2 regions of the Streptococcus sp. STR1/CE/0325 genome follow, and region 2 is predicted to be linked to the other one. Evidence: predicted binding sites of a transcription regulator. Region 2 holds the regulator's gene; the other holds the start of a gene.
The links. The regulator CtsR, encoded in region 2, represses protease genes until heat stress. The targets are predictions, from matches to a motif close to TTGGTCAAAAAAGGTCAAANA.
Positions count from the first base shown of each region.

Region 1: the regulator CtsR is predicted to act here: its motif matches at 6,037-6,057, upstream of ACZ49W_RS01745 (ATP-dependent Clp protease proteolytic subunit).

Region 1 covers NZ_AP045018.1:340,245-351,315, forward strand. Annotated here, with positions in the region: gene ACZ49W_RS01715 (FecCD family ABC transporter permease) at 1-255, opposite strand, end outside; gene ACZ49W_RS01720 (ABC transporter substrate-binding protein) at 252-1,196, opposite strand; gene ACZ49W_RS01725 (ABC transporter ATP-binding protein) at 1,207-1,983, opposite strand; gene ACZ49W_RS01730 (UDP-N-acetylmuramoyl-L-alanyl-D-glutamate--L-lysine ligase) at 2,085-3,536, opposite strand; gene ACZ49W_RS01735 (putative polysaccharide biosynthesis protein) at 3,626-5,263, shown strand; gene upp (uracil phosphoribosyltransferase) at 5,355-5,984, shown strand; gene ACZ49W_RS01745 (ATP-dependent Clp protease proteolytic subunit) at 6,116-6,706, shown strand; gene ACZ49W_RS01750 (DUF2129 domain-containing protein) at 6,759-7,079, shown strand; gene ACZ49W_RS01755 (ABC transporter substrate-binding protein) at 7,140-8,312, shown strand; gene ACZ49W_RS01760 (branched-chain amino acid ABC transporter permease) at 8,403-9,272, shown strand; gene ACZ49W_RS01765 (branched-chain amino acid ABC transporter permease) at 9,276-10,226, shown strand; gene ACZ49W_RS01770 (ABC transporter ATP-binding protein) at 10,229-10,993, shown strand; gene ACZ49W_RS01775 (ABC transporter ATP-binding protein) at 10,993-11,071, shown strand, end outside.
Region 2 covers NZ_AP045018.1:1,595,788-1,606,858, reverse strand. Annotated here, with positions in the region: gene ACZ49W_RS07770 (mucin-binding protein) at 1-4,129, shown strand, start outside; gene ACZ49W_RS07765 (MBL fold metallo-hydrolase) at 4,322-5,098, shown strand; gene tadA (tRNA adenosine(34) deaminase TadA) at 5,095-5,568, shown strand; RNA gene ffs (signal recognition particle sRNA small type) at 5,602-5,696, shown strand; gene rlmB (23S rRNA (guanosine(2251)-2'-O)-methyltransferase RlmB) at 5,699-6,442, shown strand; gene rpsB (30S ribosomal protein S2) at 6,659-7,426, shown strand; gene tsf (translation elongation factor Ts) at 7,512-8,552, shown strand; gene ACZ49W_RS07735 (CtsR family transcriptional regulator) at 8,726-9,184, shown strand; gene ACZ49W_RS07730 (ATP-dependent Clp protease ATP-binding subunit) at 9,186-11,071, shown strand, end outside.

The DNA of each region.
Region 1 (11,071 bases), 1.3 Mb from region 2:
AACGGGGTTTCTGGTCAAGCTTTGGATCATGCTGCCAGAAAAAGCAAGGCTTGCTCCAACGAGAAAGACAGCTAAAATGCGGGGAATTCTCGCCTCCCACAAGACAGTATTTTTGTGAAAAAAGCCTGCTATCAGCTCATGGTGAGAAAAAGAGATGGCACCAAACCGCAAGCTCATGTAACAAAGGAGGACAAAGAGGGCTAATCCTAAAAAAAGAAGCCAATAAGAGATTGGCTTTTGTTGAGATAAGGTCATGATTTTTTCGTTTTTTGTTTACTATTTTGTGTCATAAGGGCTTTTTGCAAGGTTTCTAGCTGATAATCCAAGGATTTTGGATCGGTAAAGGTGAAACTGTCGGCTTGTACCCGAATGGCATGATTCTTTTGAACAGCTGGAATGGCTTGCCAGAGAGAACTTTCATAAAGACTGGAGTTGGTTTGGCTATTGTCCGCAGTGACGATGACATAGTCGCCGATGTAGTCCGCAAGGACCTCTTTTGAAATAGACAAGTAGCCTTTAGGAAAGACTTCTTGGGCCACCTTTTCAGGTGCTTTAAATCCGAGGGACTTGTAAATGATTTCTCCTGCGTGCCCCCAATTATCTCCAAAGAGGTAGAGGTCTTTTTCGGTTAGACCAAGAATGGTGAAAGTCGCATTTTTACCAAGGGCATCATCTAGATTGGTCTTGGTTTCTGCAATCTTAGCATCCCAAGATTTGCGCCAAGCGGTAGCTTCTTTTTCTTTATCAAAGAGTTTTCCGAAATCATCAACCAACTGGAGGTAGTCACGTTTTCCGTATTCAATCGAGATGACCGGTGCGATTTTCTTGAGTTGGTCAATATTGTCTTCGTTAGAGCCAATGATAATCACATCGGGCTTTTGGCTAGAGATGGTTTCAAGGTCTTTAGGCATAGCCTGTTTGACCTTTTTCAAATCCTCTTTGAAAACAGGGTTATCCTTGTCGTAGGTCGTTGCCGTCACAAGAGGAAGATCCAGCTGAAGCAGATAGCCAGTGTAGCTGGCATTGAGACTAGCAATCCGTTTGGGATGTTGGGGGATGTTACCATAGTAGGTAAAGCCCTCAATTTTTGGTGCTTGATAGCTCGTTTGACTGGTTTTGGTCTCTTTGGTTTGACCGCAAGCAGCCAACAAGACCACCAAAAGCAATGAGCTAACGAGGTAGAGTAATTTTTTCATAAGACCTCCTTTATGGTAAATGATAACTAAGTAACGTCGGCAGCTTTGTCTTTGGATCGATGACGAGCTGAGGGTCAATATCAAAGACATGACCAAGCACCGTTTCTTGCATAATGTCTTTGACTGTTCCTGTCTGATAGAGACGCCCATCTTTCATTGCGACCAACTGGTCTGAATAACGAGCAGCCAGATTGATGTCGTGCAGCACCATGACAATGGTTTTTTTCTCACTGAGATTAATCTCTTTTAAGAGCTCAAGAATTGTCAGCTGATGGGTCAAATCCAGATAAGTGGTCGGCTCATCCAAGAAAATGATGTCTGTGTCCTGAGCCAAAGTCATGGCGATAAAGACACGCTGCCTTTCCCCGCCTGAGAGTTGTGACAGAGGAAGATTGGCATAAGCAACCGTCTGGGTCTTTTCCATAGCCCAGTAAATTTTTTCCCGATCCATAGAAGATAAGCCTAAAAAGGCTTTTTGGTGGGGAAAACGCCCATAAGAGATGAAATCATAGACACTGACCCCATCTGGAGCGAGGATGTGCTGTGGCAAAAAAGCCACACGCTTTGCCACCTGCTTGGTCGAAAGGTGATGAATGGACTCCTGACCAAGAAGAACTTCTCCCTTGCTAAGAGGGAGAAGGCGACAAAGGCACTTGAGTAGGGTTGATTTTCCGCAACCGTTTTTGCCGATAATGGTTGTGATTCTCTCAGGTAAAATATCAAGGCTAAGATCACGCAGAACAAGCCTTTTGTCATAGCTTACGTCGATCTGCTTGGCTGAAATCATCCTATCCTCTCCTTTTAGCCTTATTATATCATAGATTTCTCAAGAAACCGCTAACTTTTGATATATTGGAATGGTTCTTGAGAAAATGAAGGTGTTTTTTTCTAGTCTAAGTAAGCCTTAGCGACGGCTAAATCTCCCGGATAAGGCGTTCTTTCGCCATTGACGATTTGGTAAGCGTCAGCCCCTTTTCCAGCGATGATGACAGCATCACTGACTTTTTGGGTGCCTTCTAGAGCTGTTTTGATGGCAAGCTCACGGTCCACTTCGATGTGGACAGGGCGCTCAATATAGCTAGCAATTTCTTCTGCGATAGCCCTAGGGTCTTCAAAATTCGGATCATCAGTGGTTAAAATGACCTCAAGGTCTGGGTAGTGATTGAGTAACTCGCCAAAGTCCTTGCGCCTGCTTTCTCCCTTGTTTCCAGTTGAGCCAAGAATCAAGATAATCTTGCCAGTCTGGTGGGTTTTTACCACTTCAATCAATTTTTCGACACTGTCTTTATTGTGGGCATAATCCACAAAGACCTTGGCACCATTTGATTGCGTGAGGACTTCCATGCGCCCAGGGACGCGGGTGTCTTTGATGCCTTGGTAAATATCAGTAAGACTAGCTCCTAGCTGTAAACAAGCTAAACCAGCAGCGAGAGCATTTTCTTGGTTGAAATGCCCAATCAACTCTAGGTCATAGTCGCCTTCTAATTGCCCTGTAAAGTGGCAAGAAAAGGCTTGACTGTTTGTGATACTGTTATTGAGATGGCTGCCATAAAGGGCATGTGGCAGGTCTTTAATCTGTTCTAAGATGAGGTTGGCATGTTGCATGTTTTGGTTAGCTACCACATAACGGCTATGGTTGAGGAGTTGGCGCTTGTGGTAAAAATAATCCTCGAAGGTTGGGTGCTCAATAGGGCCGATGTGATCGGGACTGATATTGAGAAAAACGCCCACATCAAAGGTTAGCCCGTAAACCCTTTTGACCAAATAGGCTTGGCTAGAAACCTCCATGATGAGGTGGGTCATGCCATTTTGAACGGCTTGAGCCATCATGGCAAAGAGATCAAGGCTCTCAGGTGTGGTCAGTTTTGACTTGGTAAAATGAATGCCATCAAGTGTCGTGTTCATCGTGGAAAGAAGGGCGGGCTTGTGGCTTTGCTTCAAAATATGATAGGCAAAGTAAGCGGCAGTGGTTTTTCCCTTTGTTCCTGTAATCCCAAGGAGTTTTAGTTGATTTTGCGGATGACCGTAAAACTCCATGGCAATAAGGCTCATGGCTTGTTTGATGTCATTGACCAAAATGGCAGGAATACCGACTTCATAGTCCACTTGGCTGATATAAAAGGCCAGTCCTTTTTGAATGGCATCTTCTAAAAAGGCTTTTTTAAACGAAGCTCCCTTTGCAAAAAAGAGCGTGTCTTTATCGACCTCTCTACTATCGTAGCTGAGTTTTTGAAAGGAGGGATTTTGGTCATAGGTTAAGGTGTAGTGTCCATTTAGTGCGATCTCTCTAAAATTGTGATCGGCTTTTAGGATGTCTAAAATAGTATTTAAGCTTATCATACTTCTTATTTTAGCCCTAATGTTCTTGTTTTACAAGTCAAAAAGAAAAGTTTATAATGATTTTATTGATTACTGTGAAAGAGTGAACCATGTCTGTAAAAAATGAAACCTTAAATCAGCAGCAGCAGCTCGTTCGAGGAACTGCTTGGCTGACTGCCAGCAATTTTATCAGCCGCTTATTGGGGGCTGTTTACATCATTCCTTGGTATGCTTGGATGGGCAAATACGGCCCTGAGGCCAATGCTCTTTTTGGGATGGGCTATGAGATTTACGCCCTCTTTTTGTTGATTTCAACCGTTGGTGTCCCTGTTGCAGTCGCAAAGCAAGTGGCTAAGTACAATGCGCTTGGAAAGCGCGAGACTAGTTTTTACCTGGTCAAGCAAATGTTGTATTTCACCCTGTTTTTGGGCGTGGTGTTTGCTGGCATTTTGTATTTGGGAGCGCCTTTATTTTCCGATATGAGTGGTGGTGGGAGTGAACTGGTTCCTGTCCTACGTAGCTTGACCTTGGCGGTTTTGGTCTTTCCTGCTATGAGTGTCTTGCGGGGATTTTTCCAAGGCTTTAACCAACTGCATCCAAGTGCAGTGAGTCAGGTTTCTGAACAGTTGATTCGTGTTATCTGGATGTTAGTGACTGCCTTTTTCATTATGAAAATGGGGTCAAAAAACTATGTGGAAGCCGTCACCCAATCCACTTTTGCAGCCTTTGTCGGTATGCTGGCTAGTCTTTTGACCCTCTTTTATTTTTTGTGGAAAGAAGGCATGTTACAGGCTCTCTTTCAAGCAAAGGATGCGTCCGGTCAAGTCAATACCCGATTAGTCATCATTGAAACGGTGAAAGAGGCGCTACCTTTTATCATCACAGGATCAGCTATCCAGTTGTTTCGGTTGATTGACCAAGCGACTTATATCAATACCATGTCAGGTTTTACCTCTTATACCAAGCAGGAGTTGAGCGTTCAGTTTGCTTATTTTGCCTCTAACCCAGGAAAACTGACCATGATTATTGTTGCAGTCGCAGGCTCTATCAGTGCGACCTCAATTCCTCTTTTAACAGAGAATTTCATCAAAAAAGACTATAAAGCGTCAGCGCGTTTGGTGATTGATAACTTGGTCATGCTTGGGAGCTTTTTACTTCCGGTTGTTGTTGGGGCTTTGATGCTGGTTCACCCCTTATATGTCGTCTTTTATGGGGCAGCCGATTCGCTAGCGGTAGATTTGCTCTCGGCTTCCTTGATACAGACCATTTTTCTTTCCCTTTACATGGTGTTGACTCCGATTTTGCAGTCTTTATTTGAAAACCGTCAGGTCATGCTGTATTTCCTTTATGGGCTAATCATTAAGGTTATTTTACAGATTCCTTTTATCTATTTCTTCCATGCTTATGGTCCGATTTATTCGACCAATATCGCACTTTTGGTTTCCATTGTCTTGAGTTATCGGAGGATTCAAGTTGTGACTCACTTCAATCGTCAAGTGGTTTACAAACGCTTGCTGTTGATTGCTCTTTTAACTCTCTTTATGGCATTGGGAGTAGGGCTTGTGATGTTCTTGCTCCATTTTATCATTCAACCACAAGGGCGCTTGATGAACTTCCTTTATCTAGCTCTGGTCGGTTCGGTTGGTGTCTTGATTTATGCTTACTTTAGCCTTAGAACCGGTCTTTTGGATAAGTTTATTGGAAAAAATAGGGCAAACGAATGGCGCCAAAAAGCAAAGATAGGGTAAAAAACTAAAAAATCTGCTCTTTTTGGCAGATTTTTTTTGTGGATTATGCTATAATATCTAGTTAGAAAAATATAGAAGGTGGTCTTTTCTCATGGGAAATTTTCAAGTTATCTCACATCCATTGATTCAACACAAATTGTCCATTTTACGTCGCACCAGCACATCAACCAAAGATTTTAGAGAATTGGTTAATGAAATTGCTATGCTAATGGGTTATGAAGTTTCCCGTGATCTTCCTTTGGAGGACGTGGAGATTGAAACACCAATCACAAAGACAGTGCAAAAACAATTGGCTGGTAAAAAACTCGCCATTGTTCCGATCCTTCGTGCAGGGATTGGGATGGTCGATGGTCTTCTTAGCCTTGTTCCAGCGGCTAAAGTGGGTCACATCGGAATGTATCGTGATGAAGAAACGCTTGAGCCAGTGGAGTATTTGGTCAAACTACCAGATGATATCGATCAACGCCAAATTTTCTTGGTGGATCCAATGCTAGCAACAGGTGGTTCTGCTATTTTGGCGGTTGATTCCCTTAAAAAACGCGGGGCGACCAACATCAAGTTTGTCTGCCTTGTTGCAGCACCAGAAGGAGTGAAAAAGCTGCAAGAAGCTCACCCAGATGTGGATATCTACACCGCTGCACTTGATGAAAAACTCAACGAACACGGCTACATTGTGCCAGGTCTCGGAGATGCTGGGGATCGTCTTTTTGGAACCAAATAAGATACGAAAGGAGACTGGGGCAGACCTCAATCTCCCTTCTTTTTGAGTTTTTTATTTGACCTTAGTTGACCAATAAGGTATAATGAACCAATAGATTAGAAAAGGTCACAGAACCTGAAAGGAGAATATTTATGATTCCAGTAGTCATTGAACAAACTAGCAGAGGCGAGCGCTCTTATGACATTTACTCTCGTCTGTTAAAAGACCGTATCATCATGTTGACAGGCCCTGTTGAGGACAATATGGCCAATTCCATCATTGCCCAGCTCCTCTTTTTGGACGCACAGGATAACACCAAGGACATCTACCTTTATGTCAATACCCCAGGTGGTTCTGTTTCAGCAGGTCTTGCCATTGTGGATACCATGAACTTTATCAAATCTGATGTGCAAACCATCGTTATGGGTGTGGCAGCTTCTATGGGAACAGTCATCGCTTCAAGCGGTGCTAAAGGCAAACGCTTCATGCTTCCTAATGCGGAATACATGATCCACCAACCTATGGGTGGCACAGGTGGCGGTACGCAACAAACCGATATGGCGATTGCAGCAGAACACCTTCTTAAAACCAGAAATAACCTTGAGCAGATTTTAGCAGACAATTCTGGTCGAACAGTCGAAGAGGTGCACCGTGATGCTGAGCGTGACAAGTGGATGAGCGCCCAAGAAACACTTGAGTATGGATTCATTGATGAAATCATGACGAACAACGACCTCAAATAGTTATCAAGAAAGGGACTAGACGTTTAGTCTCTTTTTTATTATAATCTTATTTATGGATAAAAAAGAAGAATTTCAGATACCGAGTCGTCTTGGTTTGGTGATTTATTTGTATTACAACCGAGATGCGAAAAAGTTAGTCAAATTAGGGGATCTGGTCTATCACTCAAAAAAGATGCGCTATGTCATGCTTTATATCGATCAAGATCAAGAAACAACCATTCTTGCGCAACTAAACCGTCTTAAGTATGTCAAGGAGGTAAAACGCTCACCTCTGCTGGCTATGGAGCACCAATTTGTGGGCACTTTGCAAGATAAAACTGTTTTCATTGAGGATTCAGCATCTTTTTTAGAAAAAAGTGAAAAAATGGGTTGACAATTATCTGACAATTCAGTATTATATAAAACATAACACTTTAGAAATTGAGGAAATAAAATGAAGAAGAGATTAACCCTAGCGGCCTTAGCCCTATTTAGTACAGCAGCTTTGGCAGCATGTAGTGCAGCACCTGGTGGCTCGTCGAGCAGCAACGGCACCCAAATCGATAAAACCGTCAAAATCGGCTACAACTTAGAATTATCTGGAAATGTTGCCGCTTATGGAACAGCGGAGAAAAAAGCAGCTGATCTAGCGGTTGAAGAGATCAACAAGGCTGGTGGTGTTGATGGGAAAAAATTAGAAGTGGTTTCTAAGGACAACAAGTCAGACACGTCTGAAGCTGCAACGGTAGCAACCAGCCTAGCAACCCAAGACAAGGTCAATGCCATCTTAGGCCCTGCGACTTCATCTGGTACAGCAGCCGCATCACCAAATGCCACCAAGGCAGCTGTTCCTTTGATGACGCCATCTGGAACACTAGATAGCTTGACGGTTTCAAATGGTAAGGTTCAAGATTATGTCTTTCGTGCAACCTTCCAAGACAGCTATCAAGGAAAGGTCTTGGCGCAGTACGCTTCTGAAAACTTAAAAGCAAATAAGGTTGTCCTTTACTATGACAACTCCAGTGACTACTCTAAGGCAGTTGCCGATCAGTTCAAGAAATCTTACAAGGGTGAGATTGTTGTTGAAGATACCTTTGCAAGTGATGACAAGGACTTCCAAGCGGCTTTGACTAAGTTTAAGAACAAGGACTTTGATGCCATCGTTATGCCGGGTTACTACACAGCGACTGGTCTTATCACCAAACAAGCGCGTGAAATGGGCATTGATAAGCCAATCCTAGGACCTGATGGCTTTAGCGATCCTCAGTACGTGGCAAGTGCAGGTGCTAACAACGCCACCAACGTTTACTACGTTTCTGGCTACTCTACTAAGGTCAACTTGTCAGATAAGTCAGCAGCCTTTGTCAAGGCCTACAAGGAAAAATACGGCGAAGAGCCAAACTTGTTTGCCGCTCTTGGTTATGACTCTGTTTATATGCTAGCTGACGCTGCTAAAGGGGCTAAGACTTCCAAAGATCTCTCTGAGAATCTTGCAAAATTGAAAGATTTTGAAGGTGTGACAGGTAAATTCTCTATCGATAAGGATCACAACCCTGTTAAAACAGCGCTTGTCATCAGCCTTAAAGATGGAAAAGAAGAAAAAGCAGAGCCCGTTGAGGCAAAATAATGGACTCTTAGGTCATCTGGGGGAGAAGGTCTCCTCCAGATGTTTGCTGTTTTTGATATGTGAATAAAAAATAGAAAGTTTGGTGACGATATGCTTCAGCAACTTGTCAATGGGTTGATTTTGGGAAGTGTCTATGCCCTGATTGCCCTTGGCTACACCATGGTTTATGGGATTATTAAATTGATTAACTTTGCCCATGGTGATTTGTACATGATGGGAGCCTTTATTGGCTATTACTTGATTTCAGCCTTTCATTTAAATTTCTTTGTCGCTTTGGTTTTGACCATGGCGATCACAGCTGCTCTGGGTGTCTTGATTGAATTTTTGGCTTATCGGCCACTGCGTCATTCGACTCGGATTGCAGCTCTTATCACCGCTATCGGGGTTTCCTTTTTCCTTGAGTATGGTATGGTTCGCTTAGTCGGTGCCAATACCCGTGCCTTCCCACAGGCGATTGAAACCATTAAGTATAACGTGGGACCTGTGGTGATTACCAATGTGCAGTTGATTATCCTAGGCATTTCCGTTCTTTTGATGGTGGCGCTCCAGTTCATCGTGCAAAAGACCAAGATGGGAAAAGCCATGCGCGCGGTGTCGGTGGATAGTGATGCGGCACAGTTGATGGGAATCAACGTCAACTCTACCATCAGTTTTACCTTTGCGCTTGGTTCAGCCTTAGCTGGAGCTGCGGGTGTTCTAATTGGACTGTATTACAATTCGATTGACCCTTTGATGGGGATGACACCAGGGATTAAGGCCTTTATCGCAGCCGTTTTGGGTGGGATTGGTATTATCCCAGGTGCGGCGCTTGGTGGTATTATCATCGGTTTACTAGAAACCTTCTCGATTTCGATTGGTCTATCTAGCTACCGTGATGCAGTGGTTTATATTGTGTTGGTGGTGATTCTTTTGATTCGCCCAGCGGGTATTTTAGGGAAAAATGTAAAGGAGAAGGTGTAGATCATGCAGAAAAATCTAAAAGTAAATCTGACCTGGTTAGCTGTGATTGTAGCCACCTTTGCTGTTTTGTCTTTTCTCACGTCTAGTGGTCTTTTAGGGGATTATTACATCCAGATTGTCATGGGGATTGGGATTAGCATCATCATGGCGCTTGGGACCAATCTGATTCTTGGTTTTTCAGGACAGTTTCCTCTTGGTCAAGCTGGTTTTATGGCTATTGGAGCTTATACGACGGCTATCCTTACGCAATCTATGCCGACTTACCTTGGTTTTTACTTGTCGATGTTGGTTGGCTGTGCTGTGGCTGCTGTAATTGCCCTTTTGGTTGGAATTCCGACCTTGCGTCTTAAGGGAGATTATTTGGCAATTGCGACTCTTGGTGTCTCTGAGATTATTCGGATTGTTATCATCAATGGAGGAACCCTCACTAACGGTGCAGCAGGGATTACGGGTATTTTATCCTATACCACTTGGCCTGTGGTGTTCATCTTTGTCGTGGTGTTGACGATTTTGATGTTGAACTACCTCAGAAGTCCGATGGGACGTGAAGTGATTTCCGTGCGTGAAGATGAGATTGCTGCGGAGTCTATGGGGGTTAACATCACCAAAGCTAAGGTTTTGACTTTTGTCATTGCAGCCATCATGGCGAGTATTGCAGGATCGCTCTATGTGGGTTATCTAGGAACAGCTGTACCAAAAGATTATACCCTCTTACGTTCCATTGATTACCTCATCATCGCTGTTTTAGGTGGTCTTGGTTCGGTGACGGGAACGATTGTTGCAGCTGTTGCACTTGGTATTCTCAACATGTTCTTGCAAAATGTCTCCGACCTTCGGATGATCATCTATTCTCTAGCCCTTATTTTGGTGATGGTCTTTAGACCAGGGGGCTTACTTGGGACTAAGGAATTGAAATTATCACGTTTCTTTAAAGCTGGAAAGGAGGAAAGTTAATCATGGCCCTATTGGAAGTGAAACATCTAACCAAAAATTTTGGTGGTCTAACGGCTGTTGGGGATGTGACCATGGAACTCCACGAGGGAGAATTGGTCGGCCTTATCGGTCCAAATGGCGCTGGGAAAACAACCCTCTTTAACCTCTTAACAGGGGTGTATGAACCAAGCGAGGGAACGGTGATGCTAGATGGCACGCTCTTAAATGGGAAAACACCGTCTAAGATTGCTGCACTTGGTCTTTCGAGAACCTTTCAAAATATCCGCCTCTTCAAAGATATGACAGTCTTGGATAATGTCTTGGTGGGGCTTTCCAATGGTCGCTCTCCACATCTTTTGGCTTCTTTTTTGCGTTTGCCATCTTTTTATAAAAATGAGGCAGAGCTGAAACAAAAAGCCTTTGACTTGTTGGCAATCTTTGGTTTAGAAGGTGACGCACAAACTCTAGCGAAGAACCTTCCTTATGGTCAACAACGTCGGCTTGAGATTGTACGGGCGCTAGCGACTAATCCTAAAATTCTCTTCTTGGATGAGCCAGCTGCGGGGATGAACCCACAAGAAACGGCAGAATTAACGGATTTGATCCGCCAAATTCAAGAACAATTCAAGATTACCGTGATCTTGATTGAGCATGACATGAGCTTGGTCATGGAAGTGACGGAGCGCATTTATGTATTGGAGTACGGTCGTTTGATTGCCCACGGTACACCTGAGGAAATCAGGACCAATCAGCGCGTGATTGAAGCGTATCTAGGAGGAGAACTCTAATGAGCATGTTAAAAGTCGAACAGCTATCGGTTCGCTATGGTGTCATCGAAGCCGTCAAAGACGTCAGTTTTGAGGTCA
Region 2 (11,071 bases):
TCCAGAAGATCCAAATGGACCAAAATGGCCAGCAGAAACGGCTGAATCAGCTGTCAAGAAAGACGTGACCTCAACCATCCATTACCAAGATAAAGATGGTAAGCCAGTAGCTGAGGACAATGTTCAAACCGCAAACTTGACACGCACTGTAACGGTCGATAAGGTCACAGGTGAGGTGAAATCAACCACCCCTTGGACACCGAATAAGGCTAAGTATGATGAAGTGGCTTCCCCAGTGGTTAAAGGCTTCTTCACAGACAAGCCAAGCGTGCCAGCTAAGGACGTAACAGAGGACAACCTCACTGAAACGGTGGTTTATAGCCCACTTGGTCACATTATCCCAGTTGACCCAAGCGGCAAGCCAATTCCAAATGCGCCAACCCCAACTTACAACCAAGATCCAAAAGATCCAAGTAAGACAACGCCAACCCCAACGCCATCTATTCCTGGTATGACCCCACAAGTACCAAGTGTCACACCAAATAAACCGGGTGAGGATACCAAGGTTATCTACACACCAGTTGCCAACCCTCAAAAAGCGGTCATCAACTATGTGGATAGCGAAACGGGTGAAACCATTAAGACAGATGACGTGACAGGTGAAGCAGGTAGCCCAATCAACTACGCAACCGCACCTAAGATTGCTGAGTTGGTTGAAAAAGGTTATGTCCTTGTATCCAATACCTTCAAGGATGGGGCTGAAAACTTTGACAACGATAAGGATGTGGATCAAACCTTCACCGTAACGCTCAAGCATGCGACTGAGGATGTGACACCAAACAATCCTAAGACTCCAGGTACGCCAATCAATCCAAATGATCCAAACGGACCAAAATGGCCGACTGAGGCTGGTCAAGTGATTAAAGACGTGACCTCAACCATCCATTATCAAGATAAGGATGGCAACAAGCTCGCTGATGACAATATTCAACGAGCAGAGTTTACACGCACCGTAACAGTTGATAAGGTGACAGGCGCTGTTAAGGCAACGACACCTTGGACGTCTAACAAGGCTAAGTACGATGAAGTTACATCCCCAGTGGTGACAGGCTTCTTCACGGATAAGCCAAGCGTGCCAGCTAAGGACGTAACAGAGGATAACCTCACTGAAACAGTGGTTTATAGCCCACTTGGTCACATCATCCCAGTTGACCCAAGCGGCAAGCCAATTCCAAATGCGCCAACGCCAACTTACAACCAAGATCCAAAAGATCCAAGTAAGACGACGCCAACGCCAACACCAGCTATTCCTGGTATGACACCAGAAGTGCCAAGTGTGACACCAAATAAACCGGGTGAAGACACTAAGGTCATCTACACGCCAGTTGTAGCAGATCAGCAACGCGCAGTGATTCGTTACGTTGATAAGACAAACGGTCAACTCCTTGCAGAAGATACCGTTACAGGTGAATCTGGTCGTCCAATCAACTACACCACAACCGCTAAAGTGGCTGAGCTTGAAGGCAAGGGTTATGTGCTTGGTTCTTACGACTTCCACAATGGTAAAGAGGTCTTTGACAACAACAGTAGCATTGACCAAATCTACACGATTGGCTTTATCCACGGGGAAGAAACCGTCACAGAACGCAATCCTAAGACACCGGGTACGCCAATCAACCCAAGTTACCCAGAAGGTCCGAAATGGCCAGCTGAAGCAGCTGAATCTCAAGTGAAACATGTGGTGACATCTACTGTTCACTATGTTGATAAGGCTGGTAAGACCTTGGCAGCAGATAGCGTTCAAGAAGCTAAATGGACGCGTATGGTAACGGTTGACAAGGTGACAGGAGAAATCATTGACCAAACAGACTGGAAGGCAAATAAAGTGTCTTATGACAAGGTTGACTCTCCAGTGGTCAAAGGCTTCTTCACAGATAAGCCAAGTGTTCCAGCTAAGGCTGTCACTATGGACAATCTGGAAGAGAATGTGGTTTATAGCCCACTTGGTCACATCATTCCAGTTGACCCAAGCGGCAAGCCAATTCCAAATGCACCAACGCCAACTTACAACCAAGATCCAAAAGATCCAAGTAAGACAACGCCAACACCAACACCAGCTATTCCTGGTATGACCCCACAAGTACCAAGTGTCACACCAAATAAACCAGGTGAGGATACTAAGGTCATCTACACGCCAGTATCTAACCCACAAAAAGCGGTGATCACTTATGTGGATAGCGAGACAGGTAAGACCATCCAAACGGATACGGTGAATGGTGAAGCAGGAACAGCTATCTCCTACACGACGAAAGATAAGATTGCTGAACTTGAGAAGAAAGGTTATGTCCTTGTATCTAATACCTTCAAGGACGGGGCTGAGAACTTTGATAACGATAAGACTGTTGATCAGACCTTTACCGTAACCTTCAAGCACGGTGTTGAAACGATCACCCCTGAAAATCCTAAGGAACCAGGAACACCAATCAATCCAGAAGATCCAAATGGACCAAAATGGCCAGCGTCTGTCGGACGTGTGTCTAAGAAAGTGACCTATACCCTTCACATTGTTGATGCTTATAACGATGAAAAACTAAGAGATGACATCGTTCAAGAAGCGGAATGGAGCCGTTCTATCACGGTGGATAAGGTTACAGGTAAGATTATTTCTAAGACCAACTGGTCACCGGATAAGAAGCACTATGACGCAATTTCTCTTCCAGTGATTAAACGTTACTTTGAAGCGGATATTAGTCCATGGTCTAGAAGCCGTAGCCTTGATGATGCTGATTACGACTATGACTTGAGCAAGTGGGGCTTCACCGAAGATGATCTTGACAGTCTGGATAACCTGCAAGATGAAGAAACGGAAGCAGTGCCAGAAAGTGGTCCAAGAAATCGGGCGACAGATGAGGAGATTACCTTCTTTGAGCCTAAACTTGAAATCTCAGAAAGACGTGTCCTTCCATTTAACATCAAAGAAACGGTTTACTATGCTCCAATTGGTCATGTGATTCCAATCTTTGAAAATGGTGAGGAAATTCCAGGGGCACCAAAACCACGCTATATTCAAGATAAGGAAGACCCACGTAAGGTATTGACTACTCCAGTTCCTGAAATTGAAGGCTACACGCCAGAAGTAAGCAGCGTTGATCCAGAGTACCCAGGAGATGATACCCCAGTTATCTATCGTAAGAATGCTAACCCACAAAATGCGGTGATTACTTACCTTGATACCACAACTGGTCAACCAATTCAAGTGGATAAGGTGACAGGTGAAGCTGGAACGGCTATCGGTTATACAACAGCTGATAAGATTAAAGCGTTGATTGAGAAAGGTTATGTCCTTGTATCCAACAACTTCAAGGATGGCGCTGAAAACTTTGACAACGATAAGACTGTTGATCAAACCTTCACAGTTTCCTTCACTCACGGATCAGAAGACGTGACACCTGAAAATCCTAAGGAACCAGGAACGCCAATTAATCCAAATGATCCAAATGGACCAAAATGGCCAGCTGAAGCAGGTCAAGTGGCAAAAGACGTCACCTCAACCGTTCACTTTGTGGATGAAGCAGGTCATCAGCTTGCTACGGACAATGTTCAGTCAGCCAAATGGACACGGACAGTCACGGTTGATAAGGTGACCGGTCAAGTCATCTCAACCACACCATGGGCGTCTGATAAGACCGAGTACAGCATGGTTAAGGTACCGGTGGTGAATGGCTACTACGCTGATAAAGCACAAGTCGCATCTAAGACGGTTACCCAAGATAACCTTGAAGAAAGTGTGGTTTACCATAAGATTGGTCACATCATCCCAGTGGATCCAGAAGGAAATCCAATTCCAGATGCTCCAACACCAATCTACACCAACGATCCAGAAGATCCAACTAAGGTTATTCCAACGCCAGTACCGTCTATCCCAGGTATGACACCAGAAGTACCAAGCGTGACACCAAATCACCCAGGTGAAGACACCAAAGTTGTTTATACGCCAAATCCAAAACCAACGCCAGAACAACCAAAAGAACCAGAACAAAAACCAATGGTTCATAAACCAGTTGTTCAAGACAAGCAATTACCAGAAACATCTGCCAAAGATTCGTCTATCTTGAATGTGGCTGGTATTGCAGCTCTGATTGGTGTCGGATTGCTCGCTCAAAAACGCAAGAAAGAAGACGAAGCCTAAGATTTTCTTGCAAGAAGAGCAAAAGACACCTTTGATGTATGATGAAAATGGGTAGGTGTCCAGACACGAGTGGTGAAAAATCGTGATAGTAGTAAGGTATGAGTGACACTATTTTTCACGCCGATAAAGACCTAGTTCAATTTGAGCTAGGTCTTTTTGATATGGTATAATAGAAAAAAAGGAGAGAGAATCATGAAATTACATACTTTAGGGTCTTGGGGAGGCTATCCTTTCCAAGATGCAGGAACGACCAGTTTTTTAATCACCAGTCAAGACGGCTTTACGCTTTTGATGGACGCAGGAAGTAGAGCTGTCAATGAACTTGAAAAAGTCCTATCTCCCATGGATTTGGATGCGGTTATTATCAGTCATTACCATCCGGATCATGTGGCGGATTTGGGGGTTTTAGGTCACTACCGCTTGCTCTATCCTAAGAAAGAGAAAAAGGTGTTACCTGTTTATGGTCATGATGAGGATGCCGTTCGCTTTGGTCAAATCACCATGCCAGGGGCACTAGATGGGCATGCCTATGATGTGGCTTCTGGCACGTCTATTGGCCCCTTTGATATTACCTTTATCAAAACGGTGCACCCTGTGGTCTGCTATGCCATGCGCATCACAGAAAGACAAACTGGTCAAGTCCTTGTCTTTACAGGAGATACCGGTTATTTTGAAGGCTTAGCTGACTTTACTAGAGATGCTGACCTTTTTCTTGCTGACGTTTATCTCTTTGAAGGGCATGAAAATCATCCCGCCCACCTGACCAGCAAGGAAGCTGGGGAAATAGCCAAAGAAGCTGGCGTGAAACGCTTGGTCCTCACGCATCTGCCACAATTTCCAGATGAGGGCATGGAGACTAAGGATCATCTAGAGGTGCTGAGACAACAAGCGCAAGTCTATGCTGGGGTTATTCCAGTGGACTTGGCACTTCCTCATAGGGAGTGGGACTTAGGAGAAGGTGCTCAATGATACTCACCCAAGAACAAAAAGAAACCTTCATGCGAGCTGCTCTTGTTGAAGCGAGAAAATCCTTAGAAAAAAATGAAATTCCCATTGGTTGCGTCATTGTCAAAGATGGTGACATCATCGGACGAGGACACAATGCCAGAGAAGAGGAGCAGCAAGCGATCTTGCATGCGGAAATCATGGCCATTCAAGAAGCTAATCGCCACATTGGGAATTGGCGCTTGCTGGATTGTCAGCTTTTTGTCACCATCGAGCCTTGTGTTATGTGCAGCGGAGCCATTGGTCTAGCGAGACTACCAGAAGTTTATTATGGCGCAAAAAATCCCAAGTTTGGTGCGGTGGCTAGTCTCTATGAGATTTTGACCGATACTAGACTCAATCACCGAGTAGTAGTGGAATCTGGTATTTTAGAAGAAGAGTGTGCTAGCATCATGCAGGATTTCTTTAGACAGCGCAGGAGTCAAGGCAAGTAGGTTTTGACTTGCAAATGAGCTAAAATATGCTATAATAATAAATGGAGCAACGATTGTGCGTAAAGCGGGTCAGGGGAGGAATCCAGCAGCCCTAAGCGTTCCAAGCGTGTGCTCTTTTTTTATCAAAAAAATGAAAGAATCAACCATGACAGAAGAACAAACCGATCTGGTTTACGGCGTTCATGCCGTCAAAGATAGCCTCAAGGCAAAAATGGGGCACAAATTATTTATCCAAGAAGACTTGCATAGTCAGCATGTTAAAGAGATAAAGCAACTCGCACAACAGGAAAAGGTTGCAATCTCCTTTGTGCCAAAGAAAACCCTCAATCAGATGACAAAGGGTGTCCATCAAGGCTTTGTCTTAAAGGTTTCAGCTTATGCGTATGCGGATTTAGCGACTATTTTGCAACTGGCTGATAAGGAAGAAAACCCTTTAATTCTAGTTCTAGACGGTCTGAGTGACCCGCATAATTTAGGGTCCATTTTAAGAACAGCCGATGCGACCAATGTCACAGGAGTGATCATTCCAAAACACCGTTCGGTTGGCATTACACCAGTGGTGGCAAAAACCTCGACAGGTGCTGTCAACCACGTTCCCGTCGCGCGTGTGACCAACCTCAGTCAGACCCTCACCCAGCTAAAGGAGGCAGGATTCTGGGTCTTTGGGACAGATATGACAGGAACTCCTGTGCAAAACTGGAATACCAGGGGGAAATTGGCGCTTTTGATTGGTAGTGAAGGCAAGGGCATTTCGCATCAGCTCAAAAAACAGGTGGACGAGATGATTACCATTCCCATGAACGGACATGTCCAAAGCCTGAATGCCAGTGTTGCTGCGGCAGTACTCATGTACGAAGTCTTTCGCAACCGTTAAGAGGACAAGGTCAACTTTTTTGCTCCTCTAGACCTGTTTTTAAAGGAAAACCTGATTTTTGACTTGTTTTTGCCCCTAGATTTGTGGTATAATGGAGAGGTCGCATGATGCGATAATACTCATTTTAGACTAATCGTGGGTCAGTTGCCTTTTTAGGTTAGCCTGCGAGTTGACGTCTAAAAGAGGTCATAAACTATTTTAAAAGGAGACATACTCATGTCAGTTATTTCAATGAAACAGCTTCTTGAAGCTGGTGTTCACTTTGGTCACCAAACTCGCCGTTGGAACCCTAAGATGGCGAAGTACATCTTTACAGAACGTAACGGTATCCATGTGATTGACCTTCAACAAACCGTTAAGTTGGCAGACCAAGCCTACGATTTCATGCGTGAAGCAGCTGCTAACGATGCCGTTATCTTGTTTGTTGGAACAAAGAAACAAGCATCTGAAGCGGTTAAAGAAGAAGCAGAACGTGCTGGTCAATACTACATCAACCACCGTTGGTTGGGTGGAACCCTTACAAACTGGGGCACTATCCAAAAACGTATTGCCCGTTTGAAAGAAATCAAACGCATGGAAGAAGAAGGTGTCTTTGAAGTTCTTCCTAAAAAAGAAGTAGCCCTTCTTAACAAACAACGTGCTCGTCTTGAAAAATTCTTGGGTGGTATCGAAGACATGCCACGCATCCCAGACGTGATGTACGTGGTTGACCCACATAAAGAACAAATCGCTGTTAAAGAAGCGAAAAAACTTGGTATCCCTGTTGTTGCTATGGTTGATACCAACGCTGATCCAGATGACATCGATGTGATCATCCCAGCCAACGATGATGCCATTCGTGCCGTGAAACTCATCACTGCTAAATTGGCAGATGCGATTATCGAAGGCCGTCAAGGTGAAGATGCAGAAGTTGTTTTTGAAGAAAACGCAGAAGCAGACTCAATCGAAGAAATCGTTGAAGTGGTTGAAGGATCAAACAACTAATTTCGTTAATCCAAAAGGTTAAAACCAACTATCCTAAGGGGCGGGCTTAGCCCTTCCCTTTTTTATTTTTAGTGGAGGAATAAAAATGGCAAACATTACAGCGGCTCTTGTAAAAGAATTGCGTGAAAAAACCGGTGCTGGCGTTATGGACGCTAAAAAAGCCTTGGTTGAAGTAGAAGGTGACATCGAAAAAGCAGTCGAATTGCTTCGTGAAAAAGGAATGGCTAAGGCAGCTAAAAAAGCTGACCGTGTCGCTGCAGAAGGTTTGACAGGTATCTATGTGGCAGGAAACGTGGCTGCGCTTGTTGAAGTGAATGCAGAAACAGACTTTGTAGCGAAAAACGCTCAATTCGTTGAACTCGTAAACGAAACAGCTAAAGCACTTGCAGAAGCAAAACCAGCTAATAACGATGAAGCCCTTAAAGTGACTCTTGGCTCAGGCTTGACTCTTGAAGATGCTTATGTTGAAGCAACAGCAACTATCGGTGAAAAAATCGACTTCCGTCGTTTTGCGATTGTTGAAAAAACTGATGAGCAAGTCTTTGGTGCTTACCAACACAATGGTGGTCGTATCGGTGTTGTTGCCGTTATCGAAGGTGGTGACGAAGCCCTTGCTAAGCAAGTGTCTATGCACATCGCTGCGATGAATCCAAAAGTGCTTTCTTATACAGAACTTGATCCAGAGTTCATCCACGATGAATTGGCTCAAATGAACCATAAGATCGAGCAAGATAACGAAAGCCGTGCTATGGTTGATAAACCAGCTCTTCCACTTCTTAAGTATGGATCAAAAGGTCAGTTGACAGATGAAGTGATTGCACAAGCTGAAGCAGACATCAAGGCTGAACTTCAAGCAGAAGGCAAACCAGAAAAAATCTGGGACAAGATCATCCCAGGTAAGATGGATCGCTTCATGCTTGACAACACGAAAGTTGACCAACAATACACCCTTCTTGCTCAAGTTTACATCATGGACGACAGCAAGACTGTAGAAGCGTTCCTTGATTCTGTTGGGGCTAAAGTTGAAGCATTTGTCCGCTTTGAAGTGGGTGAAGGTATCGAGAAGAAAGCCAACGATTTTGAATCAGAAGTTGCTGCAACAATGGCGGCAGCCCTAAATAACTAATAGAGATGAAAGTTGAGAAAAATTCTCAACTTTTTTCTTTTTAGGATTGTATCCTCATCCTTGGCGTAAGTCTTGAAAATATGATATAATAGTCAATAAAGGTCAAGTTAGCCTCTTTTTTATTTTAGAGCAAGATAGAGACAGTCAAAAAAGAGAAAGGAACAGCGAGAGCTATGCCAACAAAAAATACATCGGATAATATTGAAGAATATATCAAAGAGATTTTGGCTCAGTCAGGCTTTGCCGAGATTAAGCGTTCGAGTTTAGCCGATTTTTTTCAAGTCGTACCTAGTCAGATTAACTACGTCATCAAGACGCGTTTTACCGAAAGCCGCGGCTATTCGGTTGAGAGCAAACGAGGGGGTGGCGGTTATATTCGGATCGTCAAAATTTCGTTTTCTGACCATCATCAGCTCCTTGGCAATCTCATGGCTAATGTCGGAGAGACGGTCAGTCAGACAGTGTTTTCAGATATGGTGCAATATTTGTTTGACGAAGGGGTTATAAGTGAACGTGAGGGCAATTTGATGCTAGCCATGAGTACAGATGATGTCTTGGGAGCAGATGCTGCTCATATCAGAGCCAATATGTTGCTCAAATTGTTACAACGCTTAGATAGAAAAGGATGTTAGTATGAAGCAAAATTCAAGTAAATTACAGGAAGCCTTTGCCCTGAGTCAATTTATTGCCGCAGGCTTTGAGAGTCCTTATTTGGAAAGTTGGCACCTCTTGCTAGCTTTAGTCGTAGGCGATCAGTCCATTGCTGGCTTGACATTTTTAGAGTTTGAGCAGGATTTTCCGCTGGAATCTTATCAAGACGCAGCTATTCTTGCTATGGGAAAAGATCCGGTTGAAGTTCCAGAAGAGTTTTCATTTAAGGGGCGCTCGCAAGGTCTAGAGCGCTTGATGGCTTATGCTGAAGCTATCAGTCAAGTGACAAATTCTGATGAGATTGGAACAGAGCATGTGCTAGAAGCCATTTTGTTGAGTAGAGACAATGTTGCCATGCGGATTTTGGAATTAGTTGGCTTTCAGCACGCAGAAGAAGGGGACGGCGTTCGCTTTTTAGAGCTACGTAGAACCTTGGAACGCCATGCTGGGATGACCAAAGAGGATGTCAAGAATATCCATGAGTTGACCCGTCCCAAGCAAACGAAGAGCAATCAATTTTCAGACATGATGAAGCCACCGGGCAGCCAGGTGGGTGATCTTGCAGACTTTACCAGAGATTTGAGCGCTCGTGCAGAAAAAGGAGAGCTAGAGCCCGTTATTGGTAGGGATGAGGAAATCACACGGATGATTCGTGTGTTGAGTCGTAAGACCAAGAATAATCCTGTCTTGGTAGGCGATGCTGGGGTCGGAAAAACCGCCTTGGCTTATGGACTAGCAGAGCGCATCGCTAGTGGTGAAATTCCTTATGAGTTGAAGGACTTTAGGGTTTTAGAGCTAGACATGATGACGGTTCTTGCAGGAACGCGTTTTCGTGGGGATTTTGAAGAGCGGATGAATAAAATCATCTCAGATGTTGAAGAAGATGGTAAAATCATCCTCTTCATTGATGAACTTCACACCATCATTGGCTCAGGTAGTGGCATGGATAGCACGCTGGATGCCGCTAATATTCTAAAGCCTGCTTTGGCTCGTGGTCGTTTGCGTTTGCTTGGTGCAACGACTCAAGAAGAATATCAAAAGCACATTGAAAAAGATGCGGCCCTTAGCAGACGTTTTGCTAAGATTACTCTAGAAGAGCCCAGTGTTGAAGAAGCCTATGCCATTTTAAAAGGGGCTAAAAAAGGGTATGAAGCCTATCACAGGGTGGAATTGTCTGATGATGTTTTGAAAACAGCGGTCAAGTTAGCTCACCGCTATTTAACCAGCAAGCGTCTGCCAGATTCAGCTTTGGATTTGATTGATGAAACCAGTGCTGCGGTTCAGCTTTTGATGAAAAAAGAAGCACAAGAAGAATTGACCCCTCTTGATGTGGCGCTGATGGAAGGTGATAGTCGCTTGGCCAAGCGTCTTTTGAAAAAAGAAACGCAAAAAGCGCATCCAAAAGCCATCACCGTAACCAAGGAAGATTTGCTGGCAACGCTTAGTCGCATGTCTGGTATCCCAGTTCAAAAACTTTCTCAAGCAGATAACAAGCGCTACCTCAACCTTGAAAAAGAACTGCATAAACGTGTAATCGGTCAAGACGAAGCGGTCTCAGCTGTTTCACGGGCTATTCGTCGCAATCAGTCTGGTATTCGTACAGGCAAACGTCCGATTGGCTCCTTTATGTTCTTGGGACCAACAGGAGTGGGAAAAACTGAGCTGGCTAAGGCTCTTGCCGAAGTCTTGTTTGATGATGAGTCAGCCCTTCTTCGCTTTGACATGAGTGAGTATATGGAGAAGTTCGCTGCAAGTCGTCTCAATGGTGCTCCTCCTGGGTATGTAGGATATGATGAAGGGGGAGAATTGACCGAAAAAGTCAAAAACAAGCCTTATGCGGTCTTACTCTTTGATGAGATTGAAAAAGC